DNA from 4 places in the Streptosporangium roseum DSM 43021 genome. Region 4 is predicted to be linked to each of the others. Evidence: riboswitches for the same ligand, from Rfam matches in the RefSeq annotation. Region 4 holds a riboswitch; each other region holds the start of a gene.
What was found. A riboswitch is a leader RNA that binds a small molecule or an ion and turns the genes downstream of it on or off. The one in region 4 is predicted to bind cobalamin.
Positions count from the first base shown of each region.

Region 1 (7,157 bases), 750 kb from region 4:
GGTCCGGCTCCTCGGCCCGCACGGTGTCCACCACGCTGAAGGCGAACTCCATGTGCATGGACTCGTCGCGGAAGACCCAGTTGGTCCCGGTGGCCAGGCCGCTCAGCAGGCCCCTGGAGCGGAACCAGTAGACGTAGGCGAAGGCGCCGTAGAAGAACAGCCCCTCGATGCACGCGGCGAAGCAGATCAGGTTGAGCAGGAACGCCCGCCGGTCCTCCCGCGACTCCAGCCGGTCCAGCCCGCCGAGCGAGTCGATCCACCGGAAGCAGAACTCGGCCTTGTTCCGGATCGAGGGGATGTGCTCGACCGCGGCGAAGGCCTTGACCCGCTCGTCGTGGTCGGGCAGGTAGGTGTCCAGCAGGGTCAGGTAGAACTGGACGTGCACGGCCTCCTCGAAGAGCTGCCTGCTGAGGTAGAGCCGCGCCTCGGGGGCGTTGACGTGCTGGTAGAGGTTGAGCACGAGGTTGTTGGCCACGATCGAGTCGCCGGTCGCGAAGAACGCGACGAGGCGGTTGATCAGGTGGCGCTCCTCCGGCGTCATCCTGGCCAGGTCCGCCAGGTCGGAGTTGAGGTCCACCTCCTCGACGGTCCAGGTGTTGCGGATCGCGGCCCGGTAGCGCTCGTAGAACTCCGGATACCGCATGGGCCGCAGCGTGAGGTCCATGCCAGGGTCGAGCAACATCAGGGAAAGCCTTTCGGGGAAGCGGCTACTGGCAGGCGTCGCAGTACTCGGGGTTCTCCAGGGAGCACGCGACGGCCTCGGGATCGGGCACGGCCTGGGCCACGGTGGTCTGCGCGATCCGGGTCGCCGGCCGCGAGCGCAGGTAGTAGGTGGTCTTGAGGCCGGACTTCCACGCGTAGGCGTACATCGAGGAGAGCTTGCCGATGGTCGGCGTGGCCATGAAGAGGTTCAGCGACTGCGACTGGTCGATGTACGGCGTGCGCGCCGCGGCCAGGTCGATCAGCGCCTTCTGCGGCAGCTCCCAGGCGGTCCGGTAGAGGGACTTGAGGTCCTCCGGCATGCCGGGGACGTCCTGGACGGAGCCGTCGGCCCGCTTGATCGCGTCCCGGATCTGCGGGGTCCACAGGCCCCGGGCCTGCAGGTCGCGGACCAGGTAGCGGTTGACCTGGAGGAACTCTCCCGACAGGGTCTCGCGCTTGAAGATGTTGGAGACCTGGGGCTCGATGCACTCGTAGCAGCCGGCGATGGAGGCGATGGTGGCCGTGGGCGCGATCGCGATCATCAGTGAGTTGCGGAGACCGGTCTCGGCGATCCTGTCCCTGAGCGCCGCCCACTCCGGCGACCGCGCGGCCCCGTAGTGGTCGGGATGGAGCACGCCGGCGGCGGCCCGGGTGTCGTCGTAGGAGGGGTGACGGCCCCGCTCGACGGCCAGGTCGGAGGAGGTGGCGTAGGCCGCCAGCGCGATCTCCTCGGAGATCCGGGTGGACAGCTCCAGAGCCTGCGGGGAGTCGAACGGCAGCCGCAGCGCGAAGAGCACGTCCGCCAGGCCCATCACGCCCAGGCCGATCGGCCGCCACTTCCTGTTCGCGGTCCCGGCCTCGGGCGTCGGGTAGAAGCCCAGGTCGATGGTCCGGTCCAGGAACCGTACGGCGGTGCGGACCGTGCGGCGCAGCCGCGTCCAGTCGACGTCCCGGCCGTCCAGGTGGGCGGCGAGGTTGATCGAGCCGAGGTTGCAGACGGCCGTCTCGGCGTCGTTGGTGACCTCGAGGATCTCGGTGCAGAGGTTCGACAGGTGGATGACGTTCTCGGGCCGGGCCGTCTGGTTGGAGGTCCGGTTGGCCGCGTCCTTGAAGGTCATCCAGCCGTTGCCGGTCTGGGCGAGGGTCCGCATCATCCGGCCGTACAGCGACCGGGCCGGGATCTGCTTGACGTAGCGGCCCTCGGCCTCGGCGGCCCGGTAGGCCTCCTCGAACGCGGCGCCGTACAGGTCGGTGAGGTGCGGGACCTCCTTGGGGTCGAACAGCGACCACACGCCGTCGGCCTCGACCCGGCGCATGAACTCGTCGGGGATCCAGTTGGCCAGGTTCAGGTTGTGGGTGCGGCGGGCCTCCTCGCCGGTGTTGTCGCGCAGTTCGAGGAACTCCTCGACGTCGGCGTGCCAGGACTCCAGGTAGACGCAGGCCGCGCCCTTGCGGCGGCCGCCCTGGTTGACCGCGGCGACGCTGGAGTCCAGCGTGCGCAGCCACGGCACGATGCCGTTGGAGTGGCCGTTGGTGCCCCGGATCAGCGAGCCGCGCGAGCGCACCCGGGTCCAGGCGATGCCGATCCCCCCGGCGTACTTCGACAGCCGCGCGACCTGCCCGTAGCGCTCGTAGATCGCCTCCAGCTCGTCGCGGGGCGAGTCGAGCAGGAAGCAGGAGGAGAGCTGGGGCCTGCGCGAGCCGGAGTTGAACAGGGTGGGCGAGCTGGGCAGGTAGGACAGGGTGGACATGAGCGCGTACAGCTCGGCCGCCTCTTCGACCGTCTCCGACAGGCCGCAGGCCACCCGGAGGAAGAAGTGCTGCGGGCGCTCCAGGACCTGGCGGGTCCGCGGGTGGCGCAGCAGGTAGCGGTCGTAGACCGTGCGCAGCCCGAAGTACTCGAACCGGTCGTCGGCGTCCTGCGCCACCAGTGCGTCCAGCTCCGCGGCGTGGGCGGCCACGAAGGCGGCCAGCCCGTCCTGGACGAGCCCGGCCGCGTGGGTGGCGGCGACGGACTCGGAGAAGGCCCGGACCCCGTGCCCGGCCGCCTCGTCGGCGATCAGCTCCGCCAGCAGGCCGGCGGCGATCCTGGAGTTCTCCGGATCGGTGATCACCCGGGCGGCGGCCTCCTCGATGGCCAACCGGCGGTCGGCCGGGCCGTCGCCGGTCTTCTTGGAGACGTCGACCAAGGTCTGTGTCACGTGCTACCCCTCGCGCGCTCGAATTCCCCGTACGGCTCTCACCGGAAGGGCGCACGCGACCGAGAGCGGTCCCGGGCATGCCGGACCGCCTCATCCGCGGGCCCTCCCTCGAGGCCCTGGACAGCTTGCGTGGTCGAGTCCGCCTCGCCCGGCACGCCTCGGGCCGCTCCACGCGTCCCAGGTGCCCGGTCCGGCTCCCTCTTCCACACGTCACCGGCAGGTTTTCGGACTCACGGGCGCCTCGCACACGCCTACTGGCCGTCGCTTCCCAGGCAAACTGCGCCCAGTGCTCTCATGACGGCGGTCGTTCCCGTTCACCGCTGCGGGGCAGTCCCGGAATCTCACCGGGTTCCCTCTTGCCTCGCCCCCGAAGGGCGAACCAGCAACGAGCAGGATCCTACATGTAGGGCCGCTGGACGCAACTACCCCAACAGCTTGTGGCGAAAGTGCTCAGCAGCCCGAGCTCGTTGAGCACTTCCCGGGTGCGGCGGGTCTCGGTGGCGAGCCACTGCCGGAAGTCGTCCCCGCTCAGGTAGACCCGGTTCCAGCCGTTGGCCGCGCAGATGGCCCGCCAGCGGGACGAGGCGTCGACGCGGTCGCACAGGGCGACGGCCACGTCCCTGTCCTCGGAGCTCATGCCGCGAGGGCCGAGCACGCCGCACCAGTCGGTGTACTCCAGGCGGACGTCCAGCTCCATCAGCGTCGGGGCGTCGATCCCGTCGATCCGCTCGGCGGAGGAGACCACCAGCGGACGCAGGCGGCCCTCGGCGATCTCGGGCACGAAGGAGCGGGCCGAGCCCAGCAGCGCGGCCACCCGGCCGTCGTGGAGCGCCTGGGCGGCCTCGGCCCCGCTGGAGTAGCCGGCGTAGTCCAGCAGCCGGGTGTCCACACCGAGACACTTGCCGATCATGCCGTAGAGCACATGGTCGGAGCCGCCCTCCATCCGGCCGCCCACCGCCAGCCCGGCCGGGTCGCGGCGGAGCGCCGCGGCGAAGTCCTCGAAGGCGCGCAGGCGGGAGCCCGCCGGGACGACCAGGGCCGCCCAGTCGCCGACCATGCGGGCCAGGGGGGTGGTGGACTCCACCACGGAGGCGGCGTTGGCGATCTCCGCCCCCGCCACCATCGGCATCCCGGTCAGGAGCAGCCTGCCCTCGCGGGTGAAGGGCTCGCGGGCGGCGGCGAACGCCCCCAGCGCGGCGGCGCCCAGGCCGCCCGGATAGTTGCTCACCTCGGCCGCCCGCGCCAGCCTGTCCCCGGTCAGGACCGAGGCCAGCGCACGCGCGGCCCGGTCCCAGCCCTGCCCGCGCTCGGCGGGCGCGACGACGGTCAGCCGGCCCGCCGGCGGCAGGCGGGAGCCTCCCGCTCCACCGCAGCCGCCGGCGACCATGACCCCCAGGGCGAGCACAAAGAACCGCCTACGGTGCATAAGCGCCCCTTTCCCCAAGAACCTCCAATACTCTAGGTTATCGACACATCACTTTCTGTCGTACATTGGGGGGTCTTACCGCCATCCGGTAGGAGTCGGCTTATTCCACCGTGACGCTCTTAGCCAGGTTGCGAGGCTTGTCCACGTCACGCTCCAGCGCCACGGCGGCGTGGTAGGCCAGGAGCTGGAGCGGGATCGACAGCAGGATCGGGTCCAGCTCCGTCTCGTTCCTGGGCACCACGACGCAGTCGTCGGCCAGCTTGGGGTCGGCCGTACGGTGGCCCACCATGAGCACCCGGCCGCCGCGCGCGCGGATCTCGCCCAGCGTGGTGAGGTTCTTGTCCAGCAGCTCGTCGTCGGGGACGATCGCCACGGTCGGCATCTCCGGGCCGATCAGCGCCAGCGGCCCGTGCTTGAGCTCGCTGGCCGGGTAGGCCTCGGCGTGCACGTAGGAGATCTCCTTGAGCTTCTGCGCGCCCTCGCGCGCCACCGGGTAGCCCCGGACCCGGCCGACGAACATCATGCTCGGCGAGTCGGCGTACTTGCGCGCGAGCTCCTTGATCTGCGGCTCCAGCGCGAGGATCTCCTTGATCTGGCCGGGCAGCCTGCGCAGGCCCTCGCAGATGCGGCGGCCGTCGGCCGGGGACAGGTCGCGCACCCGGCCCAGGTGCAGCGCCAGCAGCGCGAAGGCCACCGCGGTCGAGGTGAACGCCTTCGTGCTCGCCACCGAGACCTCCGGGCCGGCGTGCAGGTAGACACCGCCGTCGCACTCGCGGGCGATGGCGCTGCCGACGGTGTTGACGATGCCGAGCACCCGGCCGCCCTTGCGCTTGAGCTCCTGGACGGCGGCGAGGGTGTCGTAGGTCTCCCCCGACTGGCTGATCGCCACGTAGAGGGTGTCGGGCTCCACGACCGGGCTGCGGTAGCGGAACTCGCTGGCCGGCTCGGCGTCGGCCGGGATCCGCGCCAGCTCCTCGATGAGCTGGGCGCCGATCTGGCCCGAGTAGTAGGCGGAGCCGCAACCGATGATCTTCACTCGGCGGAACGACCGGGTCTCGCGCGCGTCCATGTTGAGACCGCCCAGGTGGGCGATGTGGAAGCGGTCGTCCAGCCGCCCGCGCAGCGTCCGGGCCACGGTCTCGGGCTGCTCGGAGATCTCCTTGAGCAGGTAGTGCTCGTAGCCGCCGGTGTCGTAGTGCCCGGCATCCCAGTCGACGGTCAGCGGCTCCTTGGCCGTCGGCCTCGCGTCGCCGGCGAAGGTGTGGAACCCGTCGGCCTTCAGCACCGCCAGCTCGCCGTCCTCCAGGTGCACCACCTGGCGGGTGTAGCGGACCAGCGCGGCCACGTCGGAGGCGGCGAACATCTCCTTCTCGCCGATGCCCAGCACGATCGGGCTGCCGTTGCGGGCCACCACCACCTCGCCGGGCCGCTGGGCGTCGATCACCGCGATGCCGTAGGTGCCCACGATCCGCTTCAGCGCCGTCCGGACCGCCTCCTCCAGCGAGTCGGCCTCCACGACGGTGCGGGCGATCAGGTGCGACAGCACCTCGGTGTCGGTCTCGGACAGGAAGACCGCGCCGTCGGCCTCCAGCTTGGCGCGCAGCTCGTCGGCGTTCTCGATGATGCCGTTGTGCACGACGGCGATGCGCTCGTCGGCGGACAGGTGGGGGTGGGCGTTGACGTCGCTGGGCGCCCCGTGGGTGGCCCACCGGGTGTGCCCGATGCCCAGTCCCCCCTTGAACCGCGCCGGCACGACCGCCGCCAGGTCGGCCACCCGGCCCTTGACCTTGCGCATCTTCAGACCCTTGTTGGAGATCACCACGCCGGCCGAGTCGTAGCCCCGGTACTCAAGGCGCTGCAGGCCCTCCAGCAGGATCGGCGCCGCATCCTTGGGCCCTACATAAGCCACGATTCCGCACATCTAACCGCTCCTTACCCGTAGACGATCCGGCGCAGCTGGCGCAGGGAGAGTTCAGGTGCCGCGACACGGCGGGACGGGATCTCGGCGGCGATCCGGGGGAAGATCTCCTCGTTGACCAGCCCCCTGGCCTTGAGCTCGGCGTGACGCCGCCGGACGAACTCCTCGACGGGCTCGGAGAAGTAGGCCAGCACGTCCGCCACCACCCGCGCCGCCTCGCCCGGACCGAGCGCGCTCGTCCGGGTCAGGTGGGTAATCAGATCCTCATGCGGATGCCATGCCGTGGACACAGAGCAGGACCATACGCACCATCGGTGGCCTTCACCAAGTTTTCTGCCCGATTTCGGGCAAGGATTGCCCCAGTCGGCCCCAAGCACCCCCGACCGTGAGACAGTCGGCAATCGAACATAACTCTGGGTAGTCGTCCGGTCGGGAGGGACCACCATGCGCCGTCTGCCGGCAGTCACCGTCCTCGCCCTCGTCGCCGTGCTGGCCCTGCCCGCCGCCGCGGCGCCGACGCCGGACGGCGGGCGGACGGAGAGCGGGCAGGCTCCCCCCGCCCGGACGGCCCCGGCGCACGGGACGCCGGGGAGGGGGCAGGCGGCCACCGCCCGGCCGTACGGGACATCGGAGAGCAGGCAGGCGGCCTTCGCCCGGGCGGCCCGGACGTACGGCGTGCCGGAGAGCGTGCTCCTCGCGGTCTCCTACCTGGAGTCCCGCTGGGACGCCAACGACGGGCTGCCCAGCGTCTCGGCGGGCTACGGCCCCATGCACCTGGTCGACGGCCGGACCGGTCCGGGCCGCCACCGTCACGGCGGGGAGGACCCGCGCGGCGACGAGAGCCGGCCGCACCCGCCCGTGGTCCCGGAGCCCGCTGCGCCCCCGCCCGAGGACACCCTGCGCCGCGCGG
Region 1 is NC_013595.1:6,874,486-6,881,642, forward strand. It holds gene SROS_RS30270 (ribonucleotide-diphosphate reductase subunit beta) at 1-682, opposite strand, end outside; gene SROS_RS30275 (ribonucleoside-diphosphate reductase subunit alpha) at 708-2,903, opposite strand; cobalamin riboswitch at 3,102-3,302, opposite strand; gene SROS_RS30285 (Bug family tripartite tricarboxylate transporter substrate binding protein) at 3,301-4,329, opposite strand; gene glmS (glutamine--fructose-6-phosphate transaminase (isomerizing)) at 4,430-6,250, opposite strand; gene SROS_RS30295 (hypothetical protein) at 6,262-6,537, opposite strand; gene SROS_RS30300 (N-acetylmuramoyl-L-alanine amidase) at 6,692-7,157, shown strand, end outside.
Region 1: linked by a shared signal. The riboswitch ahead of SROS_RS30275 (ribonucleoside-diphosphate reductase subunit alpha) and the one ahead of cobN (cobaltochelatase subunit CobN) in region 4 are both predicted to bind cobalamin.

Region 2 (7,157 bases), 1.8 Mb from region 4:
AGGCCGGTGACGGCGGCGGCCTCGGTGCCCCACTCGTCCACGGTGATGGTGGCGCGGTGCGTCGCCTGGCCGAGGAACGCGCCGTCGGCGATGCCGGAGTAGTCGGAGCCTTCCAGCCCGAGCCTCCGCAGAGGCTCCTGCAGGCTCAGGGCCGTGGAGAAGTCCCACCGGGGCATGACGATCTTGACGGAGGTCTCCCTGAGCCCGGTGGCCACCTCCGCCATCACGGCCGGGGCGAGCAGGGCGGCGGGGGACCCGCCCGCACGCGGCAGGAGGACCCACATGGCCAGGTCGCTCTTGGCGTAGCGGAGCTCGACGGCCTGCCAGCCCGCCCCGGAGGCGTAGCCGAAGGTCCCCATCTGGCGCATCAGGGTCGTCCGTACGGCCGTCCCGTCGGCGCGGGTGAAGGCGGCGTTCTCCTCCGGCGGGTCGGTGAACGCCGTCGCCCACTCGGCCTTGAGGTAGACGGCGTTGGCGATGACCAGCTTGGTCCCCGGATCCAGCCGGTCGAACACCTTCTTGATCCGCCCGGCGGTCTGCCTGTCCGCCCACGCGTCGATGACCCCGGCGGCGTCCTCGGTGAAGTCCACCTGCCGCACGCCGGCGCCGTACTGCGCGGCGAGCGTGCGCAGGAACTCCGGCCTGACGCTCAGCCCCTCCTGGGTGAACAGCCCGTTGGCCACGCCGACGACCGGCGCGGCCGGCTCGCTCTCCTGCGCGTCCCGCCGGGCGTCCGGGGCGGGCGCGGGCGGCGGGCCGTCGAGCGTGACGATCTGCCGGGTGAGGGCGTTGAACGAGGTGTGCGGTCCCTCCGCGGGGAAGCCGAAGACCTCGTCCAGCTCCGGTCCCGTCCTGCCGCCCGCGCCCGCCCTGGCCATCCCGTAGGCGTGGCCGATGCTCAGCGGGGACAGGACGGTGTTGGCGCCGGGCCTGGCGGCCGCGGTGAACAGGGCGTGGCCGAACGCGGTCAGCCCGCGCACGGTCTCCTCGACCGGGGGCTCCGTCGGCGTCTCCCGCCCGACCCCCTCGGCGGTGATCACGCGGGCCTGCGGCGTACCGCAGGCGGCGAGGGCGGCGACGGCCAGCAGGGCGGTGAACAGACGACGCATGCCCCTAAGACGCGTGCCACCGGCGGGAGGTTCAACCCGGTGGATCGGCGAGACGTATGCCGTGGGCGGGCGGGTCAGTCCGGTGGATCGGCGAGACGTGTGCCGCCGGCGGGCGGGGCAGGGCGGCGGCTCAGGTCAGGGCGGCGGAGACGCCCGCGCCGATCAGGGCGACGGCCCACACGAGGTCGAGGTTGAACCACGCCTTGCGGAGCACCGCGACCCCCAGCCGCTCGTAGACGACCATGGCCAGGGCGGTGGTCGTCGCGAGCATGGAGAGCGTGTGGATCGCGGTCGCCAGCAGGCTCTGCGAGGCCAGCGAGGCGGCGCCGTGCCCGGCGTGCAGGGTGATCGGAAGCACCATCAGGCCGGCGCCGTGGGCGGAGGCCATCAGGAACGACCACCCGGCGAGCTGCCAGCGGGTCACCTTCATCCCGACCCAGCGGGGATGGCGCCGCCGTACCAGCCGCCAGACCCCGAACCCGCACACCAGGGCCGCCACGCCGTACGAGACGAGCCTGGGCGGGGCGGCCAGGCGTGCCACGGACACCAGCGCGAGTGTGATCAGCACCGATCCCGCGTGGCCGAGCACGATGGGCGGCAGCGCGCGCAGCACCGCCGCGCGCGAGCGTTCCTGCAGGCCGAGGGCTACCGCGAAGAGCCAGCCCATGGCCGGGTTCAGGCCGTGGAAGGCGCCGAGCCCGGCCAGGATCAGCACGGAGGTCAGATCCATCGGGCGCGCCCCGTCGTGATCATGGACAGGACCGTGATCACGGGAAGCAGTAGGAGTCGGACGAGGAGTCGCCGCCCTGCAGGCGGATCTGGTGGGCCCGGCGGCCGTCGGAGGCGAAGTCGACGAAGAAGCCGGGGTCTAGCGAGATCGAGCCGTCGTCGGCGATGTCCACCTTGGCCATCCAGCTGGAGATCCCGTCGGGGTAGAAGACGTCGTCCCAGGAACGGTAGAGCGAGTTGGTGAAGTAGACCCGCCGCCCGTCCCTGCTGGCCTCGACCATCTGCGGCCCGCCGTTCAGCGCCCGCTCCGGGGCGGCCGGATGGGCGCCCCGCTGGGCGATGCCGCCGATCCGGACCGAGCCGGTCTCCCGGGGGGCGAACGGGTCGGAGACGTCGTAGGCCTTGAGCTCGCCCGTGCCCCAGCAGGAGACCAGCAGGATCCGGTCGTCAAGGGTCAGCGAGATGTCGCTGACCAGCGGCGGAACCGCGCCGAACTGCTTGAGCGGCGCCGGCAGCAGATCGGCCGGGGCCGGCTCGGCCGGGATGGTGATGGTCTTGCGGGCCTTCCAGACCCCGTCCTCCAGGTACCAGGTGAAGATATTGGCCGACAGGTCCTCGACGCTGATCACGGTGTTGACGAAGCCGTAGGTCTTGGTCGGGTCGTGGGCGGGACGCAGCTCCAGGGCCATCTGGTGCTGGTCGCCCAGGTCGATCTCCTGCAGGTGCCTGCGCTTGGACAGGTCCCAGACGTGCAGCTTGTGGCCGTACTCCCGGCCGACCAGCAGGTCCAGCGAGGGCCCCGGCTCGATCTGGTTCGGTGTGCCCCACTCACTGCTGATCATCGTGTCGTGGCCGAGATGCCACCAGAAGTCGTAGTGCAGCTCCTGCGTCCCCCGGTCCGCCTCCCAGCGGCCCTTGGGCTCGAAGGTGTCGTGGTCGAGCGTGAACACCCCGCCCGGCGCGTCGCCGTCCACGTTGCCGAGCGCGCTGACGTAGATCGCGTCGGTGCCGCAGTGGACGGTGTGCGGGCGGCTGTAGCCGGTCTTCTCGAAGATCGTCTCAGGCTCGATCGTCTTGACGAGCTTGGGATGCCAGGGGTCGTCCTTGACGTCGAAGATGTAGATCCTGCTGGACCGCAGGCCTGGCAGGACCAGGTAACGCCGCTCGACGTGCGGGTGCGGGGCGTACGGGCACAGGGCCGCGCTGCAGACGTTCCATCCGAAATGGTGGAGCTCGTCACCAGGGACGGACATGTCGTGCACGTTGACGATCGACCCGTCGGACAGGTCGATCGTGGCGAGCCCGTCGGGACGCCCATCGCCGGCGGTGTCGAGTAAGGCCACATAGGCGAGCTCTTCCCGGGGGGCCAGCATGGCCTCGCGGGCGGACGGGTAGAAGGTGGGATCGGGCTGGATGAGTGCCATGGCGGACTCCTGGGCCGAGATCAATATCCCACTAATGTTGTAGGAAAACTCTCCGCTGTCTAGGGGTCATTTTACGTAACCGGCGCGGCCGGGGAACGGGCGGGCACCCCCGGCGAGTCGTCCGGGCAGGCGGGGGCCGGGACACCCGGGCCGGTGAGTTCGGGCGCCATCTTGTGCCGATGCGGAACCGTGCGCGCGGGCGGGACTCCCGCGCGCACGGTCCCGCGACCCCTCACGGCCGTCGGCGCCCGCACTGCTTCGAGCGCCCGCAGCGCTCGCAGCTGCTCGGAGCGGTGCGGGCGGTGCTTTCTACGGCTACGGCGCGCGCACCTTCCGGGCTACAGCGCGCGGACCTTCCGGGCCGCGGCCACCATGTTCCGCAGGCTCGCCTCGGTCTCGGCATAGCCCCGGGTCTTCAGCCCGCAGTCGGGGTTGACCCAGAGCCGCTCCGGCTCGACCGCCCGGACCGCCAGCCGGAGCGCCCGCTCGATCTCGCCGGTCTCCGGCACCCGGGGGGAGTGGATGTCGTAGACGCCCGGCCCGATCCCGCGGGTGTACCCGGCGGCGCGCAGGTCCTCCAGCAGCTCCATCCCGGACCTGGCCGCCTCGACGCTGGTCACGTCCGCGTCCAGGTCGCCGATGGCGCCGATGATCTCGCCGAACTCCGAATAGCACATGTGCGTGTGGATCTGCGTGGAGTCCGACACCCCCGAGGTCGCCAGCCGGAACGCGGCGACCGCCCACGCCAGGTAGGCGGCGTGCCCGGCCGCCCGGAGTGGCAGCAGCTCCCGCAGCGCGGGCTCGTCGACCTGGATGATCCGGATTCCCGCCGCCTCCAGGTCGCGGATCTCGTCCCGCAGCGCCAGCGCCACCTGCCGCGCGGTCTCGGACAGCGGCTGGTCCTCCCGGACGAACGACCAGGCCAGCATGGTCACCGGTCCGGTCAGCATGCCCTTGACCGGCCTGCCGGTCCGGGACTGGGCGTAGACGGCCCAGCCCACCGTCATCGGCTCCGGCCTGGCCACGTCCCCGAACAGGATGGGCGGCCGGACGCACCGGGTGCCGTACGACTGCACCCAGCCGTGCTCGGTGGCCGCGTAGCCGTCGAGCTGCTCGGCGAAGTACTGGACCATGTCGTTGCGCTCGGGCTCGCCGTGGACCAGCACGTCCAGCCCGATGTCCTCCTGCAGCGCGATCACCGAGTCGATCTCGGCCCGCATCGCCGCCTCGTATCCGGCCCGGTCGGTCCGGCCCTCCCGGAGATCGGCGCGGGCCCGCCGTACCGCGTCCGTCTGCGGGAACGAGCCGATCGTGGTCGTGGGCAGCGGCGGCAGTCCCAGCGACGCGCGCTGGATCACCGCCCGCTCCGCGTGAGCGGCCCGCGCCGTCCCCTCGCCCAGCGCCTCCAGCCGGGCCCGCATCCGCCCGTCCACCGGAGCCCTCACCGGTACGGCGGGCACGACCGCGCCGGGTCCCTCCCGCATCGCGCGGCCGATCGCCACGACCTCCGCCACCTTCTGCCTGGCGAACGCCAGCCCCTCCGGCACCGCCGTCTCCCGCTCCACGTCGAGGGGGACGTGCATCAGCGAGCAGGAGGTGGAGATCACCACCTCCCCGGCCAGCCCGAGCAGGGCCGCGCAGGTGGACAGCGCGGCGGGCAGCTCGGTCCGCCAGACGTTACGGCCGTTCACCACCCCCGCCACCACGGACTTGGCCGCCATCCCGGGAGTGGAGGCCACCGCCGCCAGGTTGCCTGGACCGGCGACGAAGTCCAGGCCGACGGCCTCGACGCGGGTCGCGGCCAGCACGGGGAGCGCTGCACCGATCTCGCCGAAGTAGGTGGCGACCAGCAGCCGCGGGCGGTGGCTGAGCCCGCCCAGGTGCTCGTAGGCGCGGGCGAGCGCCTTCAGCTCCTCCGCCGACCGGTCCGCGGCCAGTGCCGGCTCGTCGAGCTGGACCTCGGTGACCCCGGCGGTGGCCAGCCGCTCCAGCAGCTCGGCGTAGACGTCGAGCAGGTCGTCCAGGAGCCGCAGCGGAGCGAAGGCGGGGTCGGCGGACTTGGCCAGCAGCAGGTAGGTGAGCGGGCCGACCAGCACCGGCCTGGTCTCGATCCCCAGCTCCCTGGCCTGGCCGTACTCCGCCAGAGGCTTGTCCCAGGTCAGCCGGAACCGCGTCTGCGGGCCCACCTCCGGCACGAGGTAGTGGTAGTTGGTGTCGAACCACTTGGTCATCTCCAGGGGGGCGGTTCCCTGGGCGCCGCGTGCCATGGCGAAGTAGCGGTCGAGGCCGTCGAGCTCGGCGAAGCGGGCGGGGACGGCGCCGACCATGACGCTGGTGTCGAGCATCTGGTCGTAGAAGGAGAAGGTGTTGGAGGGGATGTCGCTCAGCCCGGCGTCGCGCAGCTCGCTCCAGGTGCGCTCGCGCAGCTCGCGGCCGGCCTGTTCCAGCCCGGCGGCGTCGAGACGGCCCGCCCAGTAGGCCTCCACGGCCTTCTTCAGCTCCCGGTCGGGGCCGATCCGGGGGTAGCCGAGGACGGTGGTGCGTTGGTCTGTCATGGGTCCTTTTCCCTCGTGGAACCCGGCTTCGCGGGCATGACGAGGGGAGGTCCCCCCGGCCCTCCCGCGAGGCCATGGACTCACCGCGCGCCGGTCGGCGCGCGGACGGTGGCAGGTATTCGGACTCGTGGGCGTCGTGCGCGTTCCTACTGGCCGTCGCTTCCCAGGTGATCGCTCACCCAGTGCTCGTGTGACGGCGGTCGTTCCCACTCACCGCTGCGGGGCAGTCCCGGAATCGCACCGGGTTCCCTGTTGCCTCGCCGCTCCGGTGAGGGAGCGGCGAACCAGCCGCACCGGCAGCATAACCCGCCCCCGGCGAAAGCTTCGGCCGGTGGCACCGGATCGGGGAGCCGATATTCAGCCGCAACCGTCGCCCTCAGTGGAGGTTTTTGACCATCGTCTGCTGGTGAACCCCCCTGCCCTCGTATCGGAGGCCGGGCACCAGCGGCGTCGGGCCGTGCGTGGCGAACCCGGCGCGCTCGAAGAACCGCACCGCCCGGGTGTTCTCGGCCAGCGTCTGAAGGTGGCAGCCGGGGGAGCCGGCCGCCTTCAGCCGGTCGAGCCACAGCGCCATCAGGGCGTCGGCGGCGCCGGTCCCGCGCGCCTCGGGGGCCACGTTGATGTGCAGGTGCGACGGCCACCGCGCGTCGGTGAAGTCGCCTGCGGTGGGCCTGCGCCGTACTTTCGACACCGTCAGGTCGGCCAGGCTGCGCGCGAAGAAGGTCGCGGGACCGCGCCGGAAGAAGAGCCGGTACTTCCTGATGGCGTTCTCGATGCGCTCACCCTCGCTGGGGAAGGCCGCGCTGTCGAGGCAGCCTGCCAGGTAGCCGACCAGAGCGCCGTCGACCGAGGCGACGAACAGCGAGCTCGGCTCGAGGTCCATGTAGGGGTGGAGATAGATGGCCGCCTCGGACTCCTCATGTCCCCACAGCGAGGCTGTGGGTGCGCCCTCGCCGGCGCGGCTGAACAGCGCGCGCAGCTGGGTGCGGTCGGTCTCGGCGAACATGCGGGCTTCCATGCGCCCTCCCTTCTGCGTGCAACATACACGATTCTGCGTATGTCGTACGTTTTCAAGTGTCCGCAGGGTATTCACCGTGTCGCCCAGTCCCTGCGACACCCCCGAGAGGGAATCCGTCGGCCCTGGTGGCGGGCAGGCTGCGGGCCGGGGCCCGCTGTCGCACGCCGGTCGTGTCCGGCGTTCCTCCGCTGGTGGCGCGGCTGCTGGAGATCACCGGCCTGGCCGGGCCCTTCACGCCGCCGGGCCACGTCAGCCGAGAGAGCGGATGTGTGCCTCGACGCCGTCCAGCGCGCGTTCCAGGCCGAAGGCGAAGTGATCGTCG
Region 2 is NC_013595.1:7,967,767-7,974,923, reverse strand. It holds gene SROS_RS34795 (serpin family protein) at 1-1,109, opposite strand, end outside; gene SROS_RS34790 (hypothetical protein) at 1,240-1,839, opposite strand; gene SROS_RS34785 (selenium-binding protein SBP56-related protein) at 1,877-3,262, opposite strand; gene metE (5-methyltetrahydropteroyltriglutamate--homocysteine S-methyltransferase) at 3,601-5,817, opposite strand; cobalamin riboswitch at 5,911-6,122, opposite strand; gene SROS_RS34775 (GNAT family N-acetyltransferase) at 6,194-6,835, opposite strand; gene SROS_RS34770 (TetR/AcrR family transcriptional regulator) at 7,085-7,157, opposite strand, start outside.
Region 2: linked by a shared signal. The riboswitch ahead of metE (5-methyltetrahydropteroyltriglutamate--homocysteine S-methyltransferase) and the one ahead of cobN (cobaltochelatase subunit CobN) in region 4 are both predicted to bind cobalamin.

Region 3 (7,157 bases), 540 kb from region 4:
TATTAATCTACATTGTAAAGACGCTCGCCCAGCCCGGGACCGAGGTGAACGCTCTTACCGGGAGGTCTGTTCCAGTGAGCAGTCCCCGCATTTCTCGCCGGCCGGGACGCGGTAGTACAGGCAGCAGCTCCGCCGCCGGAATGCCAGATCCGGCCCGGTGAACTCGCCGGTGCCGCGTAAACCTCCGGTGTCGAGCAGCCGGTCGACGAGCCGGGTGAGGGGTTTACGCAGGTCGGGTCTGGCTCGCAGGATGGCGCGCGCCGCCTCGGCCAGGGCGGAACCCGCGTTGCCGCGCAGCAGACCGGAGGCGACCTTGACGCGCAACCCGGCGGCCAGCGCGGCCAGATGCTCGTCCATGACCAGGCGGTAGACGACCTGGACGAGGTCCTCGCCTTCAGGCGCGTACCAGCCGCGGGCCGCGGGCAGCCGCAGTGCGGGCCCGTCCACCTGCTGCTGGAGATCCCCGAGGTCGGGTACGACGCCATGCGCGACGACACAGCCCAGCACGACGGACCACAGCCGGGCGGCGTGGCCGAGCTGGACGACGGAGGCGGCGACGCGGTGCTCGGGCGTGCCGTACCGGGCCACCCGGCCCGCCACCAGGTGCGGGAACCCTTCCGCGTAGGCGTCCACGACGGGTCGCCACACACCGTCGGCCTCGCCGGCGGCGATGGCGAAGAACGGTCCCAGAGCGGCGATGTCGGCCAACGCCGCAGCGACGGCTTCGGGCGGAGCCGGCCGCGGGCGGATCATCGGGCACCGCCCGGCAGCACGCTGATCTGGGGGAGGCCGGTACGGGGGTGAGGGTTCACCTCGGCGTCCACGCGATAGACCTCGGCCAGCAAAGACGCGGTGAGCACCTCGGCGGGCGGGCCCGCGGCGACCAGGCGGCCGGCGGCCATGACGCAGATCCGGTCGCAGAACGCCGCCGCCAGGTTGAGGTCGTGCAGCGCGACGACGGCGGTCACGCCGAGCCGCCGCACCAGCCGCAGCGCGTCGAGCTGATGGCGCAGGTCGAGGTGGTTGGTCGGCTCGTCCAGCACCATCGTCCCGGCTCGCTGGGCCAGCGCGCGGGCGATGAGGACGCGCTGTTTCTCGCCGCCGGACAGCCGGTCGAAGGGGGCCTGGGTGAGATCGGCGACGTCCAGTTCCTCCAGGGCGCTCATGACGATGCTCCGGTCGTCGGCATCGTCGCCCTGGAACGCCCGCTTGTAGGGGGTGCGGCCCATGGCGACCACGTCGTACACGGTCAGCTCGAACTCGCCGGGCGCCTCCTGCAGGACGGCGGCCAGCCGCCGGGCCAGCCGCCTGCCGGTCATCCGCCAGACGTCCTCTCCGTCCAGCGTCACCTGCCCCGACGTGGGGCGCAGCGCCCGGTAGAGGGTACGGAGCAGGGTCGACTTGCCGGCGCCGTTGGGTCCGACGAGCGCGACCATCTCACCCGGCGCGACCTCCAGCGACACCTCCCGCACCAGGGCCCGGCCGCCGACGACGACGCCGACGCCTTCGACGTGCAGAGCCGCGGGTCTGTCCATCGGGATCACCGGGCCGCCCTCCGCCGCATGAGCCACAGGAAGAAGGGCCCTCCGGTGAGGGCGGTCAGGATGCCGATCGGAATCTCCTCGGGGGCGATCACACTGCGGGCGGCGAGGTCGGCGGCGATCAGGAAGGCGGCGCCCAGCAGGGCGGCGGCGGGCAGCGCACGCCGATGGTCGGCGCCGACCAGCAGGCGCACCACGTGCGGCAGCATCAGCCCCACGAACCCGATCGAGCCACTGACCGCGACGATCGTGCCGATCATCAGGGCGACCAGCGCGAACAGTGCGCCACGGAAGCGGTGCACGTTCAGCCCCAGGGTGGCGGCTGCCTCCTCTCCGGCCAGCAGCAGGTTGAGCGGGCGGCTGAGGCCCAGTAGTACGCCGGTGCCGAGCAGGACCGCCGCGGCGGGGGTCCAGACGAGGTCCCAGGTGGTGCCGGCCAGGCCGCCCAGCATCCAGCGTAGCGCCGCGTCGGCCTTGTGCGGGTCGTTGGACGTGACGATGAGGTAGCTGGCCACCGCCGAGAGGACCTCGGCGGTGGCGACCCCGGACAGCACCAGCCGTACGGTCGTCATCCGCCCGCCGGTGCGGGCCAGGAAGTAGACCAGCACGAGCGCCGCGAAGGCGCCGGCGAAGGCGGCCAGCGGCAGCGAGAACACGCCGAGCAGCGAGATGTTGAACACCATGACGACGACCGCGCCGACCGTCGCGCCGGAGGACACCCCGAGCAGCATCGGGTCGGCCAGCGGGTTGCGCACCAGTGCCTGCAGGGCCATCCCGCACACCGACAGTCCCGCGCCCACCACGCCGCACAGCAGGATGCGAGGGACGCGGACGTCCATCACGATCGTCTCCCGGACCGGTGCCCAGGTGGGCTCGGCCAGAGGCGCATACAACCGGTGCAGCAGGATGGCCCACACCTCGCCGAACGGCAGGCGTACCGAGCCGACCGCGATCCCGGCTGTGGCGGCCGCCACCACGGCGACGGCGAGCACCGCCAGGACCAGCGCGTACGGCACGCGCCCGCGGACGCCGGCGGTCGTGGCGGCCGGCGTCCCGGGCGGGGCGGTCCGGGTCACGCGAAGCGGTCCGGGTGGATCTGACGGGCCAGGGCCTCCACGCCCGCGGGAACCCGCACGCCCAGCACCGTGGACGACAGCGGCAGCACCGCGAACCGCTGGTTCTTGATCGCGGGCACGTCCTTGAGGGCCGGGTTGGCGAGCAGGAACTTCTTCTTGCCCTCCACGGGCTTGTCCCCGTAGTCGTAGATGACGATGACCTCGGGTGCTCGGTCGGCGACCTGCTCGAAGGAGACGTCTCCGAAGGACTTGGGAAGGTCGGCGAACAGGTTCGTCCCACCGGCCAGTTTGATCATCTCGTTGCCGATGCCGGCGCCGCCCGCGGTGAATGCGGTCTTGTCTCCGCTGTCGTAGACGAACACCCGGGCCGGTTCGGCTCCGTCGATCTTGGCCTTGACGCCGTCCAGTACGGCGCGCGCCGTGGTGATCTGCTGCTCGGCGCGGTCGGACACGCCGAAGATCTTGCCGATCGTCCGGATCTCGTCCTCGACCTGGGTCATGGTCACCGGACCGGTCGGGCATGCTTCGATGTTGACGTGGGAGTTGATCCCGGCCTTGGCCAGGACGGCCCGGCTGCGTCCTTCCTTGTCGTCGAAGGCGCTGGTGAATCCGCCGTAGACGAAGTCGGGCTCGGCCGACAGCAGCGCCTCGTAGGAGGGGTACTCCTCGGCGAGCACCTTGATCCCCCGATAGGCGCTCTCGTAGGCGGGAGGGATCTCGTCGTCGAGAAAAGCGGTCCCGGCCATCGACTTCTCCAGCCCGAGAGCGAGCATGATCTCGGTGACGTGCTGGTTGAGTGTCACCGCCCGCTGCGGCGGTTTCTGGAAGGTGGTGGTCACGCCGCAGTTGGTCACGGTGAGGGGAAACCCGGTGGCGGCCGGGCTCGTGACGGCCGTGGGGCCGGCGGTGGGCTGCCCGGTGGTTCCACAGCCGGCCACCAGCAAGGCGGGTATGAGAAGTGAGAGGAAGGGAAGCGAGCGTCGGCCCGTCATGAACAGGTCCTTTCACTCACGGGCTGAGCCCGATGAGCGGGATGGGCGAGGAGCCGGATCTTCAAAAGAAGCTCGTGTCGCGGGCATCCCGAAGGCCCTCATGCCAGATGCGCGGCATGGCGATCACCGTTCCTCTCTTGGGGAAATCCGCCCCAATTTCTCTGAGGAGGCGACCGCGTGAGTCTCCTGGCTCTCGGGTCAACACTCGTCCCGGCCTTCCCACCCGCACGCGGGCAGTGGCTGATTCGGGATTCGCTCGCCGATCACAGTGGCGGGACCGCGCCGGATTCACACCGGCTTCCTCGTTCCGCGCTCGCCAACGCCGACCATGCTCGCACACCATCCATCAACGGCAAAAAGCGGATACGGCACCGTCGAGACCGGTCCAGATTCTGAAGGCGCTGGGGTTCGGCTCGCCCAACACCACACACGCCGATGATGACCGCGCCGGCGCTGATCAAGCGGTACAGGGCCGAGACGCCCCACCGCACCAATGGTGTGGTTGATGCGCGTGCGTGTCACGCATGGCCTGACACGCACGCGCCTGTCAACCCAGCTTTTTCAGCCTGACAGCCTGCTTGAGGAAGACGACGCCGTCGATCATGTCGAGCTGGGCCGGGTCCAGCGGGAAATAGGCGAAATCGTGGGAGATGCGCTGGGCGGGCTCCGTGGTGGCCTCGGCCAGGCGGCGGGCGTCGATGAGAGAGTGGTCCCACGGGAGCGTGGACAGGATGCCCTCGACGGTGTCGGGGGGCGGGGTGTCGTCGCCGACCGTGCCGAGGGCTGAGGCCAGGAAGGCGTACCGGTCGCCCAGGTGCGCTCCGGTGATCGCCCCCGCGCTCCACCACTCCAGCGGCTGGTCGCCGAGCAGCATGAAGCTCTTGTTCCGCTGCAGGTGGAGGTTGCTGGAGAAGACCAGGGCCGGGCCGCGCTCGGCGACGGCACGCAGGTTGGCGGCCATCATCGCGTCCCGCAGGCCCGACAGCTTGGCTATCCGGGCCGGGGACGTGTCGGCCATCCAGTGGTGGTAGCGGAGCAGGCCGACGGCGGTGCGCCCGTACAGCTCCGCCCGCTCCCTGTCCTCCGCGCTCAGCCGCGGCACCTGAGTGTCGAGCAGTGCCACCAGGTCGTCGGCGAGCAGCCGCAGCCGCTGGGCGTCGGCGGACTGGCCGATCGACCGGGACGGGTCCATGACCGTGGCCTCGTCCGTCCACCGGCCGTCCGGGCCGAGCAGCGCGTCGAGGGTTTCCATGGTGCAGGGGAGCGGGCCGTCGAGGAGGGCGTAGAGGGCGGTGAGCGCCTGGCGCGGGCTCTCGGCCCAATACTCCAGCGGACCGTCGAAGCCGAAGAACCGGAGCTTTTCGTCATGCTCCTCGTTGTACGCGCGCATCCAGCGTACGAGGTCGCGGTTGGCCGGGGACGTGCCGAAGTCGTGGCTGAAGCCGCGTTCCATGACGTCGTCGAGCGTGCCCGTACCCGTCGTGACGTAGTCGTCGACCACGAGGCCCATGAGACAGTCGCTCTCGATGGCGAACGACCGGTAGCCCTCGTGCTCGACCAGATGCCGGAAGATCTCGTTGCGCAGGTCGCCCAGTTCCTCCACGAAGTGCCTGGCCTCGCCCAGGCCGAGCAGCAGGGGCTTGGCGGGAAGCGACCGGAGGAAGGCCGAGATGCCCGTGCCATCGAACGGCCGGGCCATGTCCTTGATATCCATGCCTTCAACGGTATCGTTGAACATTCGGTGTAAACTTTGCCGTGGAAATCCCCGCTTTTATCACGACTAACCTTCAATCGGTGATGCACCCATGAGGCCAGTGGACCTGGCGCGCGAGCACGGCCTGTCCACCCAGGCGATCAGGAACTACGAGGACGCCGGCATCCTGCCCGCCGCCGAACGCACCGTCCACGGCTATCGCACCTATACGCCGCTGCACGCGCAAGCCCTGCGCGCGTTCCTCGCCCTCGTGCCCGGGCACGGTCACCAGGCGGCCACGTCGATCATGCAGGCGGTCAACCGGGCCGCCACCGAAGACGCGCTGCGGCTCATCGACGAGAGCCACAGCCGGCTCCTCGACGACCGCCGCACCCTTCAGGCCGTCGAAGCCGCGCTCCGCGATCTGGCGCCCGTGCCGCAGGAGCGCGGCGACACGTTCATCGGCCCCCTGGCCATGAGGCTCGGCATCCGCACTGCCACCCTGCGCAAATGGGAGAACGCCGGGCTGGTCCGGCCGCGCCGCGATCCGCAGACGGGCTACCGGGTCTACAGCGCGGCCGACGTACGGGACGTCCGGCTGGCCCACCAGCTCAGGCGGGGCGGCTACCTGCTGGAGCAGATCGCCCCGCTGATCGCCCAGGTCCGCTCCGCCGGAGGCGTCGCCCCGCTGGAGTCGACCCTGCGCGACTGGCAGGCCCGCCTGTCCGCCCGGGGCCGCGCCATGCTCCAGGGCGCCGCCGACCTGGACGCCTACCTCCGCGCCCGCGAACCCTGAGGCCGAGTCACGCCCACCACAGGAAACGGCATGGCCACGGAAGGAAACCATGTTGCCGGGGGCACCGGACAGGCGGCCGCGCGGGTACACGGCCACGGTGCGGTTCGGATGGCCGGAGTGATGCCGACGGCGTCGGTGTCGCGGGTGACCGTCGCCCGGGAAGGCCGGGTCTGCTCACGTGGACGCCGTCGAGCTGCGCGTAGTTGCGGTCGGGAGCCGTTCAGTGACCGGCGGCCGTGGCGCGTTCCTGAGCCAGGCGTTCCTCGCCCGACAGCGTGTTGAGCGGCTTCTCCTTGATGAACAGGACAGCCACCAGCGCGAGCGCGGTGAGTGGCACCCCGATGAGGAACAGGTCGGCGGTGGCGGTCGCGTACACGTCCTGGATGACGCGGACGACGGGAGCGGGCAGTTTGGAGATGTCGGGTACGGCGTGGCTGTCGCCGCCCCCGCCGGCGGCCATCGGGCCGAGCTTCTCCGTCATGAGAGTGGTGATCCGGTTGGCCAGCACCGCGCCCAGCGCACTGACGCCGACCGCGCCGCCCATGCTGCGGAAGAAGGTCAGCATCGAGGTGGTGGCGCCCAGGTCGTGGGCGGGCACGTCGTTCTGGGCGGCGAGGACCAGGTTCTGCATGAGCATGCCCACGCCGATGCCGAGCACCGCCATGTAGACGCCGAGCAGCACCGTGCCGGTCTGGCCGTCGATGGTGCTGAGCAGGCCCATCCCGCCGAGCATGACGACACCACCGGCCACCAGGAAGCCCTTCCAGCGGCCCCACTTGGTGATGAGCTGCCCCGCCACGGTGGAGGAGATCAGCAGGCCGAACACCATCGGCAGGCTCATCAGTCCGGCGACCGTCGGCGACTTGCCGAGCGCCACCTGGAAGTACTGCGACAGGAAGACCGTGCCGCCGAACATGGCCACGCCGACCAGCACGCTGGCCACGGTGGCCAGGGCGACGGTGCGGTTCCTGAAGATGGACAGAGGGATGATCGGCTCGGCGGCCCGCGACTCCACCCAGACGGCCACCGCAAGGATGAGCACGCCGCCACCGACGAGCG
Region 3 is NC_013595.1:5,579,579-5,586,735, reverse strand. It holds gene SROS_RS24460 ((2Fe-2S)-binding protein) at 55-753, opposite strand; gene SROS_RS24455 (heme ABC transporter ATP-binding protein) at 750-1,535, opposite strand; gene SROS_RS24450 (FecCD family ABC transporter permease) at 1,541-2,617, opposite strand; gene SROS_RS48745 (ABC transporter substrate-binding protein) at 2,614-3,609, opposite strand; cobalamin riboswitch at 3,769-3,966, opposite strand; gene SROS_RS24440 (erythromycin esterase family protein) at 4,157-5,323, opposite strand; gene SROS_RS24435 (TioE family transcriptional regulator) at 5,415-6,098, shown strand; gene SROS_RS24430 (MDR family MFS transporter) at 6,319-7,157, opposite strand, start outside.
Region 3: linked by a shared signal. The riboswitch ahead of SROS_RS48745 (ABC transporter substrate-binding protein) and the one ahead of cobN (cobaltochelatase subunit CobN) in region 4 are both predicted to bind cobalamin.

Region 4 (7,157 bases):
TCTCCTACGGGGAGTCGTCGGCGATGCTGGCCGCGTGGAAGCGCACCCAGGAGCTGGCGTTCCTGGGGGAGGTGTCGTCGGTGCCGTTGCAGCAGGCCCTGCGCCACCTGCAGGCGGCGTTCACCAACTTCTTCGCCAAACGGGCCGCCTATCCGCGGTTCAAGTCCAGGAAGAGGTCCCGGCTGTCGGCTGAGTACACCCGCTCGGCGTTCACCTGGCGCGACGGGCGGCTGACCCTGGCGAAGACGGGCACCCCGCTGCGCATCGTGTGGTCGCGGCCGCTGCCCGAGGGGGCGGAGCCGTCCACGGTGACGGTGAGCAGGAACGCGGCCGGGCGGTGGTTCGTGTCGATCCTGTGTGAGGACACGGTCCGCCCGCTGGACCCGGTGGAGGGTGTGGTGGGCATCGACGCCGGGATCGCGTCCCTGCTCGTCTTGTCGCGGCCGATCCCCGGCGTCACCGACGCCGTCGGCAAGGTCGCCAATCCCCGCCACGAGCGGGCCGACCGCGTCCGGCTGGCCCGCGCGCAGCGCGCCCTGGCCCGCAAGGAGAAGGGCTCCAGCAATCGGGCCAAGGCGAAGGTGCGGGTCGCGCGGGTGCACGCCCGGATCACCGACCGCAGGCGTGACCACCTGCACAAGCTCACCACCTCGATCGTCCGCGAGAACCAAGTGATCGCGATCGAGGACCTCACCGTCCGCAACCTGGTGAGGAACCGCCGCCTGGCCCGCGCCGTCTCGGACGCCTCCTGGCGGCAGGTGCGGACCATGCTGGAGTACAAAGCGGCCTGGTACGGCCGGGAACTGGTGGTCGTCGACCGCTGGTTTCCCTCCTCCAAGCTCTGCTCGGCGTGCGGCGCGGTCGCTGCGGCCATGCCGTTGGAGGTGCGGGAGTGGGTGTGCGCGGCTTGTGGCGCGACCCATGATCGGGATGTGAACGCCGCGAAGAACATTCTCGCCGCCGGGCTGGCGGAGAGGTGAAACGCCTGTGGAGCCGGTGTAAGACCTCAAGGGAGATTCCTCCTGGCGGGCTGCTGGCGGTGAAGCAGGAAATCCGACCTGTGAGGGTGGGATTCCCCCGGCTTCAGCCGTGGGGAGGAAGTCAATCGTCCTCACTCGCGATGGCGTTGACCGCGGCGGCGGTCATCGCGCTTCCACCCCGGCGCCCGTGCACGACCAGGTACTCCAGGCCCGCCGGATGCTCGGCGAGGGCCTGCTTGGACTCGGCGGCGCCGATGAAGCCGACCGGGATCCCGAGCACGGCGGCCGGCCGGCCGGCACCCTCCTCGACCATCTCCAGCAGCCGGAACAGCGCGGTCGGCGCGTTGCCGATCGCGACCACGGAGCCCTCCAGCCGCTCGCGCCACAGCTCCAGCGCGGCGGCGCTGCGGGTGGTGCCCAGCCGTCCGGCGAGCTCCGGCACGCCCGGCTCGCCCAGCGTGCAGATCACCTCGTTGCCGGCGGGCAGGCGGCGGCGGGTCACCCCGGAGGCGACCATCATCGCGTCGCACAGCACCGGCGCGCCCGCGCGCAGGGCCGCGCGCGCCGACGCCACGACGCCGGGCGACCACCCGAGGTCGGTGACCAGGTCGACCATCCCGCAGGCGTGGATCATGCGGACCGCCACCTGGGCGACGTCCGGGGGCAGGCCGCGCAGATCGGTCTCGGCGCGGATGGTGGCGAAGGAACGGCGGTAGATCTCCGCGCCGTCGCGGACGTAGTCGATCACGTTTCCCCTCTGGCGGCCGCCACCGCGGCCGTGGTCTCTTCGATGTCCGCACAGGTCAGGCTCTGGCCGTCCAGGTCGACGCGGTAGCCGTCGCCGGTGGCGACCACGTCCGCGACCCGCCCTCTGGGGCGGCCGCAGCGCCTCTCGCAGCCCGCCCAGTGCACGGGGAGCGTACCGGTGCGCGGTGAATCCGCCACATGCGGGGCGACGGCCCGGGGCGTGCCGCCCTCCGGCTCCGCCCGGCTCCCGGGCCCGGTTCCGTCCGGGGCGTCGCTCCCGATCGGTGCCCCGGGGCCGGCTCCGGTGGTGGCGGCCGTCCCGCCGCCCCGGTGGGAGACGGTGGCGCGGGCCGCGTCGGCCCGCACGTCGGCCAGGGACTTGGCGCAGCCGGGACGTCCGGCGCAGGCCGTCACGCCGATCCACGGGGAGCCGGGGTCGGTGACCAGGCCGGCCTCCGCCAGCCGGGCGGCCGCCCGCAGCAGCCCGGCGCGTGCCAGGCCGGGCAGGACCACGCCCCGCCACGGCGTCAGCCGTACCTCGCCGTGGGAGGCCAGGTCGGCGAGGAGCTCGGCCTGGGCGGAGGTCAGCCGTCCCAGCGGTACCGCGACGCCGAGGGCCACCCGGCCGTCGGGCTGGCCGACGGCGCCCACCGGCTCTCCCGCCGTGGACGGCCGCCCGGCCCGGTACGGCTCCGCGGGCGGGCGGAGCCGTACCGGGCCGGCGGACCCGGTGTCCAGCGCGGCGCGGACCCGGGCCGCGACCAGCTCCGCGCCGTCGCTCAGCTCGCTGATCCGCCAGGCGTGCGTCTCCCGGGCGGTCAGCTCGGCCAGGAACGCCTCGGCGGCGGCGAGCAGGGCGGTGACCGCGGAGGTCACGGGCACGCGCAGGCCGCTGTCGGCGCCCGCGAGGATCAGGGCGGCCTCGCCCGTCCCGTCCGGCAGGATCCCGGCGTCGGGGCCGAGCCAGGCCACGTCGCCCCGGCCGTCGTCGAGGGCGAACAGGAAACGTCCCGGCAGGCCGGCGAGGACGGGCCGGGCGCACAGCCGGCGGTCCAGATCGGCGACCAGCGGGCCGACGTCGAGCACCCCTCTCGCGTCGCAGCCGGTCAGCGGGGAGGCGAGGACGTTGCGGATCCGCTCGTGGGTGAGCGAGGGCAGCAGCCCCGCCTCCGCCATGCGCGCCGCGAATCCGGTCTCCTCGCCGAGCCCGCGCACCTGGACGTTGGCGCGGGAGGTCAGCTCGATGACGCCGGTCCCCCAGGTGGCGGCGGCGCCGGCGAGCTCGCGTAGCTGGGGGACCGTCAACCGGCCGCCGGGAACGCGGACGCGCGCCAGGCCGCCGTCGGCCGCGGCGTGCACCTGGAGCGCCCCGGGACATGCGTCGAGTCGCGATCGTCCGGAAAAGTCGCCAATGACCACGCAGAGGATGTTAACGCCAGTTTCTTGCAAGGAACGGGACTGCCGTAGTCTCATCGATGGCGACGGCAAGGGAGGAAGCCGGTGTGAATCCGGCGCGGTCCCGCCACTGTAACCGGGGAGCGAACCCCACCCAGGCCACTGTCCGGCGACGGACGGGAAGGCTGGGGGGAGCACCGATCCGGGAGCCAGGAGACTCCAGCCGTCGTAGCCGACGACGACCCGGGGCGAGGACCCCGAGGGAGGAAGCTCCGTGCGCTTTTCGCCGTTCCCCTGCCATTCCGTGGCCCCGCTGAGCCGTACCGCGCCGTTCCCGCAGGGGTGTGGCGCGTGATCCTCCTGCTCTCGACCTCCGACACCGACCTGCTCAGCGCCCGCGCGAGCGGCGCGGACTACCGGCTGGGCAACCCCGCCCGGCTCACCGCCGACGACCTGCCGCCCCTGCTGGACGGCGCCGACCTGGTCGTCGTCCGGCTGCTCGGCGGGCGCCGCGCCTGGGAGGAGGGCCTGGACGCCCTGCTCGCCGGGCCCCGGCCCGTCGTCGTCCTCGGCGGCGAGCAGGCGCCCGACGCCGAGCTGATGGAGCTGTCCACCGTGCCCGGCGGGGTCTGCGCCGAGGCGCACGCCTACCTCGCCCACGGCGGCCCGGCAAACCTCACCGAGCTCCACCGGTTCCTGTCCGACACCCTGCTGCTGACCGGACACGGGTTCGCCGCGCCCGCCCCCACCCCCGGCTGGGGCCTGCTGGAGCGCGCGGCGCGCCGTGAGGACGGGCCGGTCATCGGGGTGCTCTACTACCGGGCCCACCACGTCGCCGGGAACACCGCGTTCGTCGAGACCCTCTGCTCGGCGATCGAGGACGCCGGCGGCCGGGCGCTGCCCGTCTACTGCGCCTCCCTGCGCAGCGCGGAACCCGGCCTGCTGGAGGTCCTCGGTACGGTCGACGCCCTGGTGGTGACCGTGCTCGCGGCCGGCGGCACCCGCCCGGCCACCGCGTCGGCCGGCGGGGACGACGAGGCCTGGGACGTCGGCGCGCTCGCCGCGCTGGACGTGCCGATCCTGCAGGGGCTGTGCCTGACGAGCAGCAGGGCGTCGTGGGAGGCGAACGACGACGGCCTGTCCCCGCTCGACGCGGCCACCCAGGTCGCGATCCCCGAGTTCGACGGCCGGATCATCACGGTGCCCTTCTCCTTCAAGGAGATCGACGAGGACGGGCTGACCGTCTACGCGGCCGACCCCGAGCGGGCCTCCCGGGTGGCGGGCATCGCGGTACGGCACGCCGTGCTCCGGCACATCCCGGCCGGCGAGCGGCGGATCGTGCTGATGCTGTCGGCCTATCCCACCAAGCACTCCCGCATCGGCAACGCCGTCGGCCTGGACACCCCCGCGAGCCTCGTCAGGCTGCTGGCCGTACTGCGCGAGCGCGGCTACGACATCGGCGCCGAGGGCGAGCTGCCGGGCGTGACCGAGCAGGACGGCGACGCGCTGATCCACGCGCTGATCGCGGCGGGCGGGCAGGACCAGGAGTGGCTCACCGAGGAGCAGCTCTCCGGCAACCCGGTGCGCATCGCCGCGGGCCGGTACGCCGAGTGGTACGGCACGCTGCCGCAGGACCTGCGCGACGGGATGGAGCGGCACTGGGGCCCCGCGCCGGGCGAGCTGTTCGTGGACAGGTCGCACGACCCGGACGGCGAGATCGTGCTGGCCGCGCTGCGCGCCGGGAACGTCGTGGTCATGGTGCAGCCGCCCCGCGGCTTCGGCGAGAACCCCATCGCGATCTACCACGACCCCGACCTGCCGCCCAGCCACCACTACCTGGCGGCCTACCGCTGGCTGGCCGACGGCTTCGGCGCGCACGCCGTGGTGCACGTGGGCAAGCACGGCAACCTGGAGTGGCTGCCCGGGAAGTCCGCCGGGCTGTCGGCCTCCTGCGGCCCCGACGCCGCACTCGGCGACCTGCCGCTGATCTACCCGTTCCTGGTCAACGACCCCGGTGAGGGCACCCAGGCCAAGCGCCGGGCTCACGCCACCCTGGTCGACCACCTCGTCCCGCCGATGGCCCGCGCCGACACCTACGGGGACATGGCCCGGCTGGAGCAGCTTCTCGACGAGCACGCCTCCATCGCCGCGATGGACCCGGCGAAGCTCCCCGCGATCCGCGCCCAGATCTGGACCCTGATCCAGGCCGCCCGGCTCGACCACGACCTGGGTATCGAGGACCGCCCGCACGACGCCGAGTTCGACGACTTCCTGCTGCACATCGACGGCTGGCTGTGCGAGGTCAAGGACGTCCAGATCCGCGACGGCCTCCACGTGCTGGGCGCCGCCCCGGAGGGCGCGACCCGCGTCGACCTGGTGCTCGCGATGCTCCGCGCCCGCCAGATGTGGGCGGGCGGCGAGGCCCTCTCGGGGCTCCGCGAAGCCCTGGGTCTGGCCGAGGACGGCACGGCGGGCCGGATCGGCACCGACGAGGCCGAGACCCTCGCCCGAGCGCTGGTCGAGGCCATGGAGGAGCGGGCCTGGGACCCGGCGGCCGCCGCCGGCGCGACCGAGGCCGTCCTGGGCGCCGGGGCGGAGCCGAGGACCGCCGCGGTGGCGGACCTCGGGATGGTGGAGCGGATCCTGCGGTTCGCGGCGGCCGAGGTCGTGCCCCGGCTGGCGCGGACCACCGACGAGATCGACGCGATCCTGCACGCCCTCGACGGCGGTTACGTCCCGGCGGGACCGAGCGGGTCGCCGCTGCGCGGGCTGATCAACGTGCTGCCCACCGGCCGCAACTTCTACTCGGTCGACCCCAAGGCGGTGCCGAGCAGGCTCGCCTGGGAGACCGGGCAGGCGATGGCCGACTCCCTCCTGGAGCGCTACCGGGCCGACACCGGCGACTGGCCGCGCTCGGTCGGGCTGTCGGTGTGGGGGACCAGCGCCATGCGCACCGCGGGCGACGACGTGGCCGAGGTGCTGGCCCTGCTCGGTGTGCGGCCGGTGTGGGACGAGGCGTCGCGGCGGGTCACCGGGCTGGAGCCGATCCCCGCCGGGGAGCTGGGACGCCCGCGCGTGGACGTCACGGTCCGGATCAGCGGGTTCTTCCGGGACGCCTTCCCGCACGTGGTGGCCATGCTGGACGACGCGGTACGGCTGGCCGCCGGGCTGGAGGAGCCCGAGGAGCAGAACTACGTCCGGGCGCATGTGCTGGCCGACAGCGCGAGCCACGGGGACGAGCGCAGGGCCACCATGCGGATCTTCGGCTCCCGGCCGGGGGCCTACGGCGCCGGGCTGCTGCCGCTCATCGACAGCCGCAACTGGCGCGACGACGCCGACCTCGCCGAGGTCTACGCGGTGTGGGGCGGCTTCGCCTACGGCCGGGGCGTCGACGGGGTCCCGGCCCGGGAGGACATGGAGACGGCCTACCGGCGGATCGCGGTGGCGGCCAAGAACGTCGACACCCGCGAGCACGACATCGCCGACTCCGACGACTACTTCCAGTACCACGGAGGCATGATCGCCACCGTCCGCGCTCTCACGGGGAAGGCGCCGGCGGCCTACATCGGCGACAGCACCCGCCCGGACGCGGTCCGCACCCGGACGCTCTCGGAGGAGACCTCCAGGATCTTCCGCGCCCGGGTGGTCAACCCCCGCTGGCTGGCCGCCATGCGCAGGCACGGCTACAAGGGGGCCTTCGAGCTCGCCGCCACCGTCGACTACCTGTTCGGCTACGACGCCACCACCGGAGTGGTCGCCGACTGGATGTACGACAAGCTGGCCGCGACCTACGTGCTGGACCCGGAGAACCAGGACTTCCTGGCCAGGTCCAACCCGTGGGCGCTGCACGGCATCGCCGAACGCCTGCTGGAGGCGGCGGACCGGGGAATGTGGGAGCACCCCGACCCCGACATCCTGCGTGGCCTCCAGGAGGTCTACCTCAAGTCGGAGGGGGACCTCGAAGAGGGCGCCTGACCCCGCGGGCCCGTCCCGCTCACGCCGGGGCGGGCCCGCGGGGCGGCCACTCGCGGTCCC
Region 4 is NC_013595.1:6,122,127-6,129,283, reverse strand. It holds gene SROS_RS26960 (RNA-guided endonuclease InsQ/TnpB family protein) at 1-980, shown strand, start outside; gene SROS_RS26955 (precorrin-8X methylmutase) at 1,102-1,728, opposite strand; gene SROS_RS26950 (sulfite reductase subunit beta) at 1,725-3,146, opposite strand; cobalamin riboswitch at 3,171-3,359, shown strand; gene cobN (cobaltochelatase subunit CobN) at 3,474-7,097, shown strand.